DNA from 3 places in the Enterobacter sp. UPMP701 genome. Region 1 is predicted to be linked to each of the others. Evidence: predicted binding sites of a transcription regulator. Region 1 holds the regulator's gene; each other region holds the start of a gene.

Region 1 (4,159 bases):
AGTAACTAATTCGTTATGGCAACATTAACTGCAAAAAATCTCGCGAAGGCCTATAAGGGCCGCCGTGTCGTAGAAGATGTCAGTCTGACCGTCAACTCCGGCGAAATTGTTGGCCTGCTTGGCCCGAACGGTGCGGGTAAAACCACCACCTTCTACATGGTCGTAGGCATTGTGCCGCGCGATGCCGGCAACATCGTCATCGACGATGAAGACATCAGCCTGCTGCCGCTGCACGCGCGTGCGCGTCGTGGCATCGGCTATCTGCCGCAGGAAGCCTCTATTTTCCGTCGTCTGAGCGTCTTTGATAACCTGATGGCGGTCCTGCAAATTCGCGACGACCTGACCAGCGAACAGCGTCAGGATCGCGCCAACGAGCTGCTGGAAGAGTTCCACATTGAGCACCTGCGCGACAGCCTCGGTCAGGCATTGTCCGGGGGGGAACGCCGTCGTGTTGAGATTGCGCGCGCGCTGGCCGCAAACCCGAAATTTATCCTTCTGGATGAACCGTTTGCGGGCGTCGACCCGATCTCCGTTATCGATATTAAACGTATTATTGAGCATCTGCGTGACAGCGGGCTTGGCGTGCTGATCACCGACCACAACGTGCGTGAAACGCTGGCCGTATGTGAACGCGCGTATATTGTGAGCCAGGGCAATCTGATCGCCCACGGTACGCCGCAGCAGATCCTCGAAGACGATCATGTTAAGCGCGTCTATCTTGGGGAAGACTTCAGACTCTGATAGGGTAGAGGTAACATAACGCCGAACCGGAGAAAAATGCTCTGAACATGAAGCAAGGTTTGCAATTAAGGCTCAGCCAACAACTGGCAATGACGCCGCAGCTACAGCAGGCCATTCGTCTGCTGCAACTGTCCACCTTAGAACTCCAGCAGGAGCTCCAGCAGGCGCTGGACAGCAATCCCCTGCTGGAGCAAGCCGATCTTCATGATGAGGTAGATACTCAGCAGTCACAGGACACAGAAGCGCTCGACACCGCGGATGCTCTCGAACAAAAAGAGATGCCGGACGAGCTACCGCTGGATGCCAGCTGGGATGAAATCTATACCGCTGGTACCCCTTCTGGTACGCGTGCAGACTACCAGGACGATGAGCTACCGGTCTATCAGGGCGAAACCACCCAGTCGCTGCAGGATTACCTGATGTGGCAGGTGGAACTTACCCCCTTCTCTGATACCGACCGCGCGATCGCCACGTCGATTGTCGACGCCGTTGACGACACCGGCTATTTGACCGTCACGCTGGACGACATTCTGGAAAGCATGGGCGACGAAGAGATTGAACTTGAAGAGATTGAAGCCGTTCTGAAGCGCATTCAGCGTTTCGATCCTGTCGGCGTGGCCGCGAAAGATCTGCGCGACTGCCTGCTGATCCAGCTTTCTCAGTTCAGCAAAGAGACGCCATGGCTCGACGAGGCGCGCTTAATCATCAGCGATCATCTGGATCTTCTCGCCAACCACGATTTCCGCTCTCTGATGCGCGTTACGCGCCTGAAAGAAGAGGTGCTGAAAGAGGCGGTGAATCTGATCCAGTCACTCGATCCGCGCCCCGGCCAGTCGATCCAGACCAGTGAACCCGAGTACGTCATCCCGGACGTGCTGGTCAGAAAACACAATGACCGCTGGGTCGTTGAACTGAACTCTGACAGCATCCCTCGCCTGCAAATCAACCAGCAGTATGCTTCCATGTGCACCAGCGTGCGCAACGACTCCGACAATCAATATATTCGTAGCAATCTTCAGGAAGCGCGATGGTTGATCAAGAGTCTGGAAAGCCGAAATGATACCCTGCTCCGCGTGAGCCGCTGCATCGTCGAACAGCAGCAGGCGTTCTTTGAGCAGGGTGAAGAGTATATGAAACCGATGGTGCTGGCGGATATCGCCCAGGCCGTCGAGATGCATGAATCCACGATTTCCCGCGTCACGACGCAGAAGTATCTGCACAGTCCGCGCGGTATTTTTGAGCTTAAGTATTTCTTCTCCAGCCACGTGAATACCGAGGGCGGCGGCGAAGCCTCCTCAACGGCGATTCGTGCCCTGGTGAAGAAGTTAATCGCCGCGGAGAACCCCGCGAAGCCACTAAGTGACAGTAAGTTAACCACCATGCTGTCCGATCAGGGTATTATGGTGGCACGTCGTACTGTTGCGAAGTATCGAGAGTCTTTATCCATTCCGCCGTCTAACCAGCGTAAACAACTGGTCTGACACAACCGATAAGGAAGACACTATGCAGCTCAATATCACAGGACACAACGTCGAGATTACTGAGGCCTTACGTGACTTCGTGAACGCTAAGTTCGCGAAACTCGAGCAGTATTTCGAAAGGATCAACCAGGTCTACGTTGTGTTGAAAGTGGAGAAAGTGACTCATATCTCGGACGCAACCCTGCATGTAAACGGGGGTGAACTCCATGCCAGTGCGGAAGGGCAAGACATGTACGCGGCTATCGACGGCTTGATTGATAAGCTTGCGCGACAGCTCAATAAACATAAAGATAAACTGAAACAACACTAATTGTCCGGGCAGTTAACGGGTGCAGGACGGCCTGTTGTGAAACACAACAGGCCATTTGTACAGTTAGCGCTTAGGTGAAATTATGATGAACAACGATTCCGCTCTTCAACTGAGCAATGTCCTTAACCAGGAATGTACCCGCAGTGCCGTTCACTGCCAGAGCAAAAAACGTGCGCTGGAGATCATTAGTGAACTGGCCGCAAAACAGCTGGGCCTGCCGCCGCAGGTGGTGTTCGAAGCGATCCTGACCCGCGAAAAAATGGGCAGTACCGGTATCGGCAACGGCATCGCGATCCCGCACGGCAAGCTGGAAGAGGACACCCTGCGTGCCGTCGGTGTGTTTGTGCAGCTGGAAACGCCAATTGCCTTTGATGCCATTGATAACCAGCCCGTCGATCTCCTCTTCGCGCTGCTGGTGCCAGCCGATCAGACCAAGACCCATCTGCATACGCTTTCACTGGTCGCTAAGCGTCTGGCCGATAAAACCATCTGCCGTCGACTACGCTCAGCCCAAAGTGATGAAGAGCTTTATCAGATTATCACTGAAGCAGAAGGCAATCAGGATGACGCATAACCAGGAGATGGCCTTCACATCTGTTGTCCTGAGGAGAAACGGAACATGGTGCTGATGATTGTCAGCGGACGTTCAGGGTCGGGGAAATCCGTTGCCCTGCGCGCGCTGGAAGACATGGGTTTTTACTGCGTCGATAACCTGCCGGTGGTGTTATTGCCCGATCTGGCCCGCACGCTGGCAGAGAGACAAACCTCTGCCGCCGTCAGTATCGACGTCCGTAACATGCCGGAATCGCCAGAAATTTTCGAACAGGCCATGAGCAACCTGCCTGACACGTTCTCGCCTCAGCTGCTGTTCCTCGATGCCGATCGCAATACGCTGATCCGCCGCTACAGCGACACCCGCCGTTTGCACCCGCTTTCCAGCAAGAATCTCTCTCTGGAGAGCGCCATCGATGAAGAGAGCGATCTGCTGGAGCCGCTGCGCTCTCGTGCTGACCTGATTGTCGACACCTCTGAGATGTCCGTTCACGAGCTGGCCGAAATGCTGAGAACCCGGCTGCTGGGCAAACGCGAGCGCGAACTGACGATGGTGTTCGAATCCTTCGGCTTTAAGCACGGTATTCCGATTGATGCGGATTATGTTTTCGACGTGCGCTTCCTGCCGAACCCGCACTGGGATCCGAAGCTGCGCCCAATGACCGGTCTGGATAAGCCCGTCGCGGCATTCCTCGACAGGCACACAGAAGTTCACAATTTTATCTACCAGACGCGAAGCTACCTTGAGCTATGGTTACCTATGCTGGAGACAAACAATCGTAGCTACCTGACGGTGGCGATTGGCTGTACCGGCGGTAAACATCGTTCGGTCTACATCGCCGAACAGCTGGCCGATTATTTCCGCTCACGCGGGAAGAACGTTCAGTCCCGTCATCGCACGCTGGAAAAACGTAAAACATGACCGTAAAACAAACCGTTGAGATCACCAATAAGCTGGGCATGCATGCGCGCCCGGCGATGAAGCTGTTTGAACTGATGCAGGGTTTCGATGCAGAAGTGCTGCTGCGTAATGACGAAGGCACCGAAGCGGAAGCCAACAGCGTGATTGCGCTGC
Region 2 (4,159 bases), on a different contig from region 1:
GGATGATGCCGATGTTTTCCAGGGTGTGGTACGCCAGCAGGCGCTGGATGTTGTGCTCCATCAGGGCGTACAGGCCGCCGACAAATGCGGTGATCATCCCCGCAATCAGCAGCGCCACGCCCCACCACAGCGGCGGCTGACCGCCCGTCAGGGTTATCGTCAGGATGCCGAACAGACCGACCTTCATGACCACCACAGAAAACAGCGCGGCGGCGGGGGCAGAGGCATTGGCATGCGCCTGCGGCACCCAGCCGTGCAGCGGGATAATCCCGGCCAGCAGGCCAAAACCGGCTACTCCCAGCAGCCAGACGTCATTGCCCAGCGGCTGACCGTTAAGCGCGGCGAAATCCAGCGTGCCGAAACGCTGCCACACCAGCCAGCAGGCCAGCGCCAGTAGCAGCGTGCCGAGGCGACCGAGCGCAAACCACAGCTTGCCGGAGGCGCTGCATCCGGTCAGGAACACGCCGCACAGGGCCATGATTTCGGCCATCACCACCAGCGCGCCGAGGTTGCTGGCGATAACGGTACAGACTGCCGTCGCCATCAGCAGGTTCACCAGCAGGCCGTTGGTTTTAGTTTGCGGATGGCGGTGCCAGTCGATATTGAACAGGCTGATAAACAGCCCACACAGGCCAAAGGTCACCAGCCAGATGGCGTTTAGCGGCGTAATAGCAACGGAGTGGCGGATCAGCGGCATGAGGGTTTCCACGGATTGCCCGCCGAGCAGAACCACGCTGCCCGCGGCCAGCGTCATCAGGCTGCCGACCGCGCTGCCGATACCGGCTATCCAGCCGCTCAGGGTTTTATGGAAAGAGAACACCAGCGCCAGCACGGCGGCAGCGGCAAAGTACGCCACGGCGCTGTTAATCATAAATATCGCGTTCATTTCGCCCCCTCGTTAAGCGCCTGCAGAAGCGAAAGATCGCCGACGTCGGTATTAATGGTCAGCTCGCGCTTGCGTCTGCTGGTACGGGCGATATCGCGGATGTTAACCAGGATCAGCGCTTTGGTCGGGCAGGTCCGCACGCAGGCCGGGCCCTGTTCGTCAAAGCTGCACAGGTCGCACTTCACCGCAACAGCGCGAATGCCGGGTACCCAGTCCAGCAGCGTGCTGACCTTCGCCGGAGCGGGTGGCGCAGGCGGCGCTTTCGGGGTATTGGCGTTCGCCGGGATATGCAGCGGGCGGCTGCCGGAAAATTCAATCGCGCCGAACGGACAGGCGATGCCGCACAGCTTGCAGCTGACGCACAGGCTTTCATTCAGTTGTACCGCGCCGTCCACGCGGGTGATGGCGTTAACCGGGCACACGCCCGCACACGGGGCATCTTCACAGTGGTGGCAGAGCTGCGGGGCAGACTCTTTTTCATTACGCATGACGCGCAGGCGCGGCATGGACTGTAGCCCGTGCAGGCGGTGCGTTTCCGAACACGCCGCCTCACAGGTTCGACAGCCAATACAGACCGTCGAGTCAGCAATTACAAAACGGTTCACCGGGCAATCCTCAGGTGATGGTCATTTTTGACGACGAAAAACTGTCTCATCGACACTTTTCGACACGCGATTATCGGGCAGGATTGGCGGAGGCGTTTCCCGCAATCAGCTGTTTCAGATCAACCGGCAAGTCGTGCTCAACTGCGGTGTAGAGACCGTTGTAAACCGGCGCGATTTTCTCCAGATAGTGCTCCAGCACCTGCTGGCGATCGCGGTTGCTGACGTGACCGTCCACCATGCCGTCGGCCATCAGCTGAGCTTTCGCAATACACTGTTTTTCACCCTCTTTTGTCTCAACGTAATACTCAATGGTGTGGCTGTTGAAGCTCTCCGCCAGGGTGACAAAAATCGTGAAATGACCAAATAACACAAAGCGCATGTCTCCCTGCGCTGCGCAGCTCATGGCGTGGTGCAGACGGGCTTTTGACAGGGTGATCCCCTGAACCAGAGAGTTGCAGTAAAGGTGCCACTGATCCTGAAGCTGCTGGTGGCGCTGCGCGATGTAATCCGCTTTTTCGCTAATTTCCCAAATAGTCATAAAAGGTATCCGGTTAATGGAGATAGCGGCTGTTAAGCAGAATCCATGCCAGTTTTTAATTATCTGATTTATATGATTTTTGTCGAAAGACTCACTGTCAACAATGCCGTGTCGACGTGTCATTTCGACAGCGTTGACATCGTCACGCCGTAACGCAAATCAAGCTGGCACCGTTATTGCATTTACTGGCGCAAATCATTGAGGAGGCGTCATGCACGAAATCACCCTCTGCCAGCGGGCTCTGGAACTTATTGAACAGCAGGCAGTGCAAAACCGCGCGAAGCGCGTCACCGGCGTCTGGCTGAAAGTCGGGGCGTTTTCCTGCGTCGAGACCAGCGCCCTTACCTTCTGCTTTGAGCTGGTGTGCCGCGGTACGCTGGCGGAAGGCTGCGCATTGCATATTGACGAGCAGCAGGCGGAGTGCTGGTGCGAGCAGTGCCAGCAGTACGTCACCCTGCTCTCATCAAAGGTTCAGCGCTGCCCGCAGTGCCAGAGCACCGGACTGCGCATCGTGGCGGATGACGGTATGCAGATCCAACGTCTCGAGATCGAGAAGGAGTAATGTATGTGTAGTACCTGCGGTTGCGCCGAAGGCAACCTGTATATAGAAGGGGATGAACACCGTCCCCACTCCGCGTTTCGCTCCGCGCCCTTTTCGCCAGCTCCGCGTCCTGCGGCGGCACTGACCGGCATCACCTTTGCGCCGCAGCGTTCCGACACGGGCGACCTGCACTACGGCCACGGCGAGGCGGGCACCCACGCGCCGGGCATCAGCCAGCGCCAGATGCTGGAGGTGGAGATCGACGTGCTGGATAAAAATAACCAGATCGCCGCCCGCAACCGCGCCCGCTTTGCCGCGCGCGAACAGTTGGTGCTGAACCTGGTCTCCAGCCCCGGCTCCGGCAAAACCACGTTGCTGACGGAAACCCTCAAGCGCCTGAACGAACGCGTCTCCTGCGCCGTTATCGAAGGCGATCAGCAAACCGTTAACGATGCGGCGCGCATCCGTGAAACCGGCACTCCGGCAATTCAGGTCAACACTGGTAAGGGCTGCCACCTGGACGCGCAGATGATCGCCGATGCCGCCCCGCGCCTGCCGCTGGCGAATAACGGCATCCTGTTTATTGAAAACGTCGGCAACCTGGTGTGTCCGGCGAGCTTCGACCTTGGGGAACGATATAAAGTCGCGGTGCTTTCGGTCACCGAAGGGGAAGACAAGCCGCTGAAGTACCCGCACATGTTCGCCGCCGCCTCCCTCATGCTGCTGAACAAAATCGACCTGCTGCCGTATCTGAATTTCGATGTGGATAAGTGCGTGGCTTACGCCCGGGAAGTGAACCCGGACATTGAGATCCTGCTGGTTTCCGCGACGCGCGGCGACGGGATGGACGCCTGGCTGGACTGGCTGGAGAGTGAACGATGTGCATAGGCGTACCCGGACAAATCCACTCCATCGACGGCAATCAGGCCAAAGTCGAGGTCTGCGGCATCCTGCGCGACGTCGACCTGACGCTGGTGGGCAGCACCGATGAAACGGGCGCCTCGCGACTCGGCCAGTGGGTGCTGGTCCACGTGGGGTTTGCCATGAGCGTGATTAACGAAGCGGAAGCCCGCGACACGCTCGACGCCCTGCAAAACATGTTTGACGTGGAGCCGGACGTGGGCGCGCTCCTGTACGGCGAGGAGCGATAGCAAATGCGTTACGTTGATGAATACCGCGCGCCGGAGCAGGTGATGCAGCTTATCGGGCACCTGAAAACGCGCGCCGCGCTGCTGGACTACACGAGAGAAAAACCGCTGCGGATCATGGAGGTGTGCGGCGGGCACACGCACGCCATCTTCAAGTTTGGCCTTGACCAGCTGCTGCCGGAGAACATCGAGTTTATCCACGGTCCCGGCTGCCCGGTATGCGTCCTGCCAATGGGGCGCATCGACAGCTGCATTGAAATGGCCCGCCATCCCGACGTTATCTTCTGCACCTTTGGCGACGCGATGCGCGTGCCGGGGAAGAGCGGCTCGCTGCTGCAGGCGAAGGCGCGCGGCGCGGACGTGCGGATCGTTTACTCACCGATGGATGCCCTGACGCTGGCGATGAATAACCCTGAGCGCAAGGTTGTCTTTTTTGGACTG
Region 3 (4,159 bases), on a different contig from region 1:
TGCAGGAAGGGCAGCACCTGGCCGTTAATTTCTGCGCAGTCGCCCAGCGCGTAAATATCCGGCTGTGTGGTTTGCAGGTAGCTATTTACCTTCACGCCACGACCTGTTTCGGCACCCGCGCGATGCGCCAGCGCGGTTTCGGGGCGCAGGCCCGTCGCCGCGATAACCACATCCACTTCAACGCTGCGGCTGCGGTCAAGCGATGCACGAATGCCGCCTTCGGTTTTGCTCAGGCTTTGCAGCTGCGATTTCAACAGCAGATGCACCCCCATGTCGGTCAGGCGATGCTGTAAGCGGCTGCTGACTTCTGCGGGCATCAGCGCCGACAGAATGCTCGCCGCATGGTCAACGAGGGTGACGGATTTCCCCGCCCGGCAGAAATCCATCGCCAGCTCGGTGCCAATCAGCCCGCCGCCGACAATCATCACGCGCTGTGCGTCACGCAGCAGCGTTTCGCTGGCCTGATACTCCTGCTGGCTGTTGAGCGTGATCATCAGCTCGCGGCCCTCAACCGGCGGCACAAACGCAGAGGCACCCGTGGCCAGCACCAGCTTGTCGTACCGCCAGGTCTTCTCTTTCGCTTTCACCACGTGGGCGTCGGCGTCGATGTCGGTGACCCAGGTGTACGGGAACAGACGCAGGTTAAACTGCTCCGCGAACTCCCCCGCCGTCTGGCGGGTGAGGTCTTCGGCGCGCTGATTCTGGCTAATGACGTGGCTTAAATCAGGCTTGTTGTACTCGTCCATGCTGTCGGCGGCGATCAGCGTCAGCGGCACGTTAGCGTCCTGCTTGCGAATGTTTTTCACCAGCTGGCGGGCGGCAAAGCCCGAGCCGATGATGACGATACCGTTACTCATTTTGCCTCCGTAGCCAGTTCATCAAAGACGTCTTTACCGAGGGAACATTCCGGGCAGAGGAAGTTGTCCGGCACCTCGCGCCACGGCGTACCCGGGGCGACATCCTGCAACGGCTCGCCCAGCTCAGGATCGTAAATCCATTGGCAGACGCTGCATTGCATGCAAGGGCCGAGGTCGGCAGCGGCAGGAACGGCTTCTGCTACGGCTTCCGGCGTAACCGCCGCGGCGGGTGCGATTTCCGGCAGCGGCGCAAGCGCCCACTGGCGGGCGATGTCACGGCCATGCTGGCGGCAGATTTCCAGCGCGTCGAGATCCGGACGCCATTTCGCCTTCAGGCTCAGGGACATCTCAAAACCGGCATCCTGTAAACGGGTGGAAAGACGGTCTACCGCGCCGCCGCTCCAGCCGTGAGAGCCAAAGGCGCTGGCGCGCTTGTTGCGAAAGCGCAGACCGGTCATCTCTTCCACGAGGCCAGCAATTTTCGGCATCATCACGTTATTCATGGTGGAGGTACCCACCAGCACGCCTTTGGAGCGGAAGACGTTGGTCAGTACCTCATTCTTATCGCTGCGCGCCACGTTGAAGATTTTCACCGCCACGTTCGGGTCCACTTCGTTGATGCCCTGGGCAATGGCGTCCGCCATCATGCGGGTGTTGTTGGACATGGTGTCGTAAAAAATCGTGATGCGGTCTTCCTGATAGTCCGCTGCCCACTTCAGGTACAGCTCGACGATCTGGGTTGGATTTTCACGCCACACCACGCCGTGGGAGGTGGCAATCATATCCACCGGCAGGTTAAAACCGAGGATTTCGGTGATTTTTGGCGTCACCAGGCGGCTGAACGGCGTCAGGATGTTGGCGTAGTAGCGCTGGCACTGTTCGAACAGCTCGGTCTGATCCACTTCGTCATTAAACAGGCGCTCGTCGCAGTAATGCTGGCCGAAGGCGTCGTTGCTGAACAGCACCGCGTCGCCGGTCATGTAGGTCATCATGCTGTCCGGCCAGTGCAGCATCGGGGTTTCGACGAAGATCAGCTGTTTACCGTTGCCGATATCCAGCGTGTCGCCGGTTTTCACGGTGTGGAAGTTCCACTCCGGATGGTGGTGATGACCGTTGATGGAGTCAATGGCGTTGGTGGTGCAGTAGATCGGGGTATCCGGAATGTGGGACATCAGCTCGGTCAGCGCCCCGGCGTGATCCTCTTCCGCGTGGTTGATGATGATGTAGTCGATGTCGTTCAGATCGATTTCACTGCGCAGGTTCTGCACGAACTCGCGGCTGAATTTGTGATCGACGGTATCGATCAGCACGTTTTTACCTTCACGAATGAGATAGCTGTTGTAGCTGCTGCCGCGCAGCGTTTTGTATTCCGTCCCGTGGAAATCGCGCACTTCCCAGTCACGTTGACCAACCCAATGAATGTTATTTTTAACCAGAATAGACATAGCAACCTCAGCATAATACAGCGTTTTCAAATAAGATGTTTTGCTTATATCAAGTTGCGTGCCAACTTTTTAAGTTATTAAAATTCAATAAGTTATAATGTGATGCTCCGTAATGAGTAGTCATTATGACTATCTCAAAAAGAGTCAATATGACATTATGTATTGTCAAAATGACTGTGAGGCTGACATGAGCTTTTCCGTAGACGTGCTGGCGAAGATCGCCATTGAGCTGCAAACCGGTATCGGCCATCAGGACCGCTTTCAGCGCCTGATCTCCACGCTGCGCCACGTGCTTGAGTGCGATGCGTCCGCGCTGCTGCGCTACGAGGGGCGGCAGTTTATTCCGCTGGCTATCGACGGGCTGGCGAAGGACGTGCTCGGACGGCGCTTTACCCTTGAAGGTCATCCGCGTCTGGAAACCATCGCCCGCGCGGGTGACGTGGTGCGCTTCCCGGCGGACAGCGATTTGCCCGACCCGTACGACGGCCTTATTCCCGGACAGGAGAGCCTGAAGGTGCACGCCTGCATCGGTCTGCCGCTGTTTGCCGGACAAAACCTGATTGGCGCATTAACGCTCGACGGCATGTCGCCGGACCAGTTCGACACCTTCAGCGACGAAGAGCTGCGCCTGATTGCCGCCCTGGCCGCCGGGGCGCTGAACAACGCCCTGCTGATTGAACAGCTGGAGAGCCAGAATATCCTTCCTGGCAGCCCGGCGGCGTTTGAGCAGGTCACCCACACGGAGATGATCGGCCTTTCTCCGGGCATGGCGCAGCTCAAAAAAGAGATTGAGATTGTTGCCGCCTCCGATTTGAACGTGCTGATCTTCGGGGAGACCGGCACCGGTAAAGAGCTGGTGGCAAAAGCGATCCACGAAGCCTCGCCCCGTGCGGTGAATCCGCTGGTCTATCTCAACTGCGCGGCGTTGCCAGAAAGCGTGGCGGAAAGCGAGCTGTTTGGTCACGTTAAAGGGGCGTTTACCGGGGCCATCAGCAACCGCAGCGGCAAGTTTGAAATGGCCGATAACGGCACGCTGTTTCTTGATGAGATTGGTGAGCTGTCGCTGTCGTTACAGGCCAAGCTGCTGCGCGTGCTGCAGTACGGCGATATTCAACGCGTGGGAGACGATCGCAGCCTGCGCGTGGACGTGCGCGTGCTGGCGGCGACGAACCGCGATCTGCGCGAAGAGGTGCTGGCGGGGAATTTCCGCGCCGATCTGTTCCACCGCCTGAGCGTATTCCCGCTAACCGTGCCGCCGCTGCGCGAGCGCGGGGACGACGTGCTGCTGCTGGCGGGCTTTTTCTGCGAGCAGTGCCGGCTCAGGATGGGGCTTTCCCGCGTGGTGCTGAGCCCGGGGGCGAGGGCGCATCTGCTGAGCTACGGCTGGCCGGGCAATGTGCGCGAGCTGGAGCATGCGATCCACCGGGCGGTGGTGCTGGCGCGGGCGACGCGCTCGGGGGATGAAGTGGTGATTCACGCCCGGCATTTTGCGCTGCATGAGGAAAGTGCCCCAACTGTGAAGGCTGCTGCGCCTGAGAGCGTCAACGAGAACCTGCGCGAGGCGACGGAAGCGTTCCAGCGTCAGATGATTACCCGCGCGCTGGAGCAGAACAACCGCAGCTGGGCGGCATGTGCCCGGGCGCTGGAGATGGACGTCGCCAACCTGCACCGGCTGGCGAAGCGTCTTGGGCTGAAGGGTTAAATTATCCCTGCCTGGTAGAAGTCCTGCAGGTTGATGGCGCCGCACAGCCTGCCGTGCTCGTCCACCACCGGTGCGGCGGTGATTTTGCGCTTCATCAGCACCTCTTTGGCTTCAATGGCGCGGCTGTCGGCGTTGAGTGTCAGCCCGCCTTTGGT

What was found. The regulator sigma-54, encoded in region 1, starts transcription at its own class of promoters, with help from an activator protein. The targets are predictions, from matches to a motif close to GTTGGCACANNTTTCGCTNT.
Region 2: a site for sigma-54 is predicted at 2,193-2,212, ahead of hypA (hydrogenase maturation nickel metallochaperone HypA). Genes of this name have one in related genera too.
Region 3: a site for sigma-54 is predicted at 2,349-2,368, ahead of norV (anaerobic nitric oxide reductase flavorubredoxin). Genes of this name have one in related genera too.

What each region holds. Positions count from the first base shown of each region.
Region 1 is NZ_JBSKJN010000013.1:13,334-17,492, forward strand. It holds gene lptA (lipopolysaccharide ABC transporter substrate-binding protein LptA) at 1-9, shown strand, start outside; gene lptB (LPS export ABC transporter ATP-binding protein) at 16-741, shown strand; gene rpoN (RNA polymerase factor sigma-54) at 789-2,222, shown strand; gene hpf (ribosome hibernation promoting factor) at 2,245-2,532, shown strand; gene ptsN (PTS IIA-like nitrogen regulatory protein PtsN) at 2,615-3,106, shown strand; gene rapZ (RNase adapter RapZ) at 3,152-4,006, shown strand; gene npr (PTS phosphocarrier protein NPr) at 4,003-4,159, shown strand, end outside.
Region 2 is NZ_JBSKJN010000006.1:159,693-163,851, forward strand. It holds gene hycC (formate hydrogenlyase subunit 3) at 1-886, opposite strand, end outside; gene ACWKXT_RS15150 (4Fe-4S binding protein) at 883-1,491, opposite strand; gene hycA (formate hydrogenlyase regulator HycA) at 1,562-2,029, opposite strand; gene hypA (hydrogenase maturation nickel metallochaperone HypA) at 2,241-2,591, shown strand; gene hypB (hydrogenase nickel incorporation protein HypB) at 2,595-3,458, shown strand; gene ACWKXT_RS15170 (HypC/HybG/HupF family hydrogenase formation chaperone) at 3,449-3,721, shown strand; gene hypD (hydrogenase formation protein HypD) at 3,725-4,159, shown strand, end outside.
Region 3 is NZ_JBSKJN010000006.1:141,171-145,329, reverse strand. It holds gene norW (NADH:flavorubredoxin reductase NorW) at 1-857, opposite strand, end outside; gene norV (anaerobic nitric oxide reductase flavorubredoxin) at 854-2,302, opposite strand; gene norR (nitric oxide reductase transcriptional regulator NorR) at 2,490-4,004, shown strand; gene gutQ (arabinose-5-phosphate isomerase GutQ) at 4,001-4,159, opposite strand, start outside.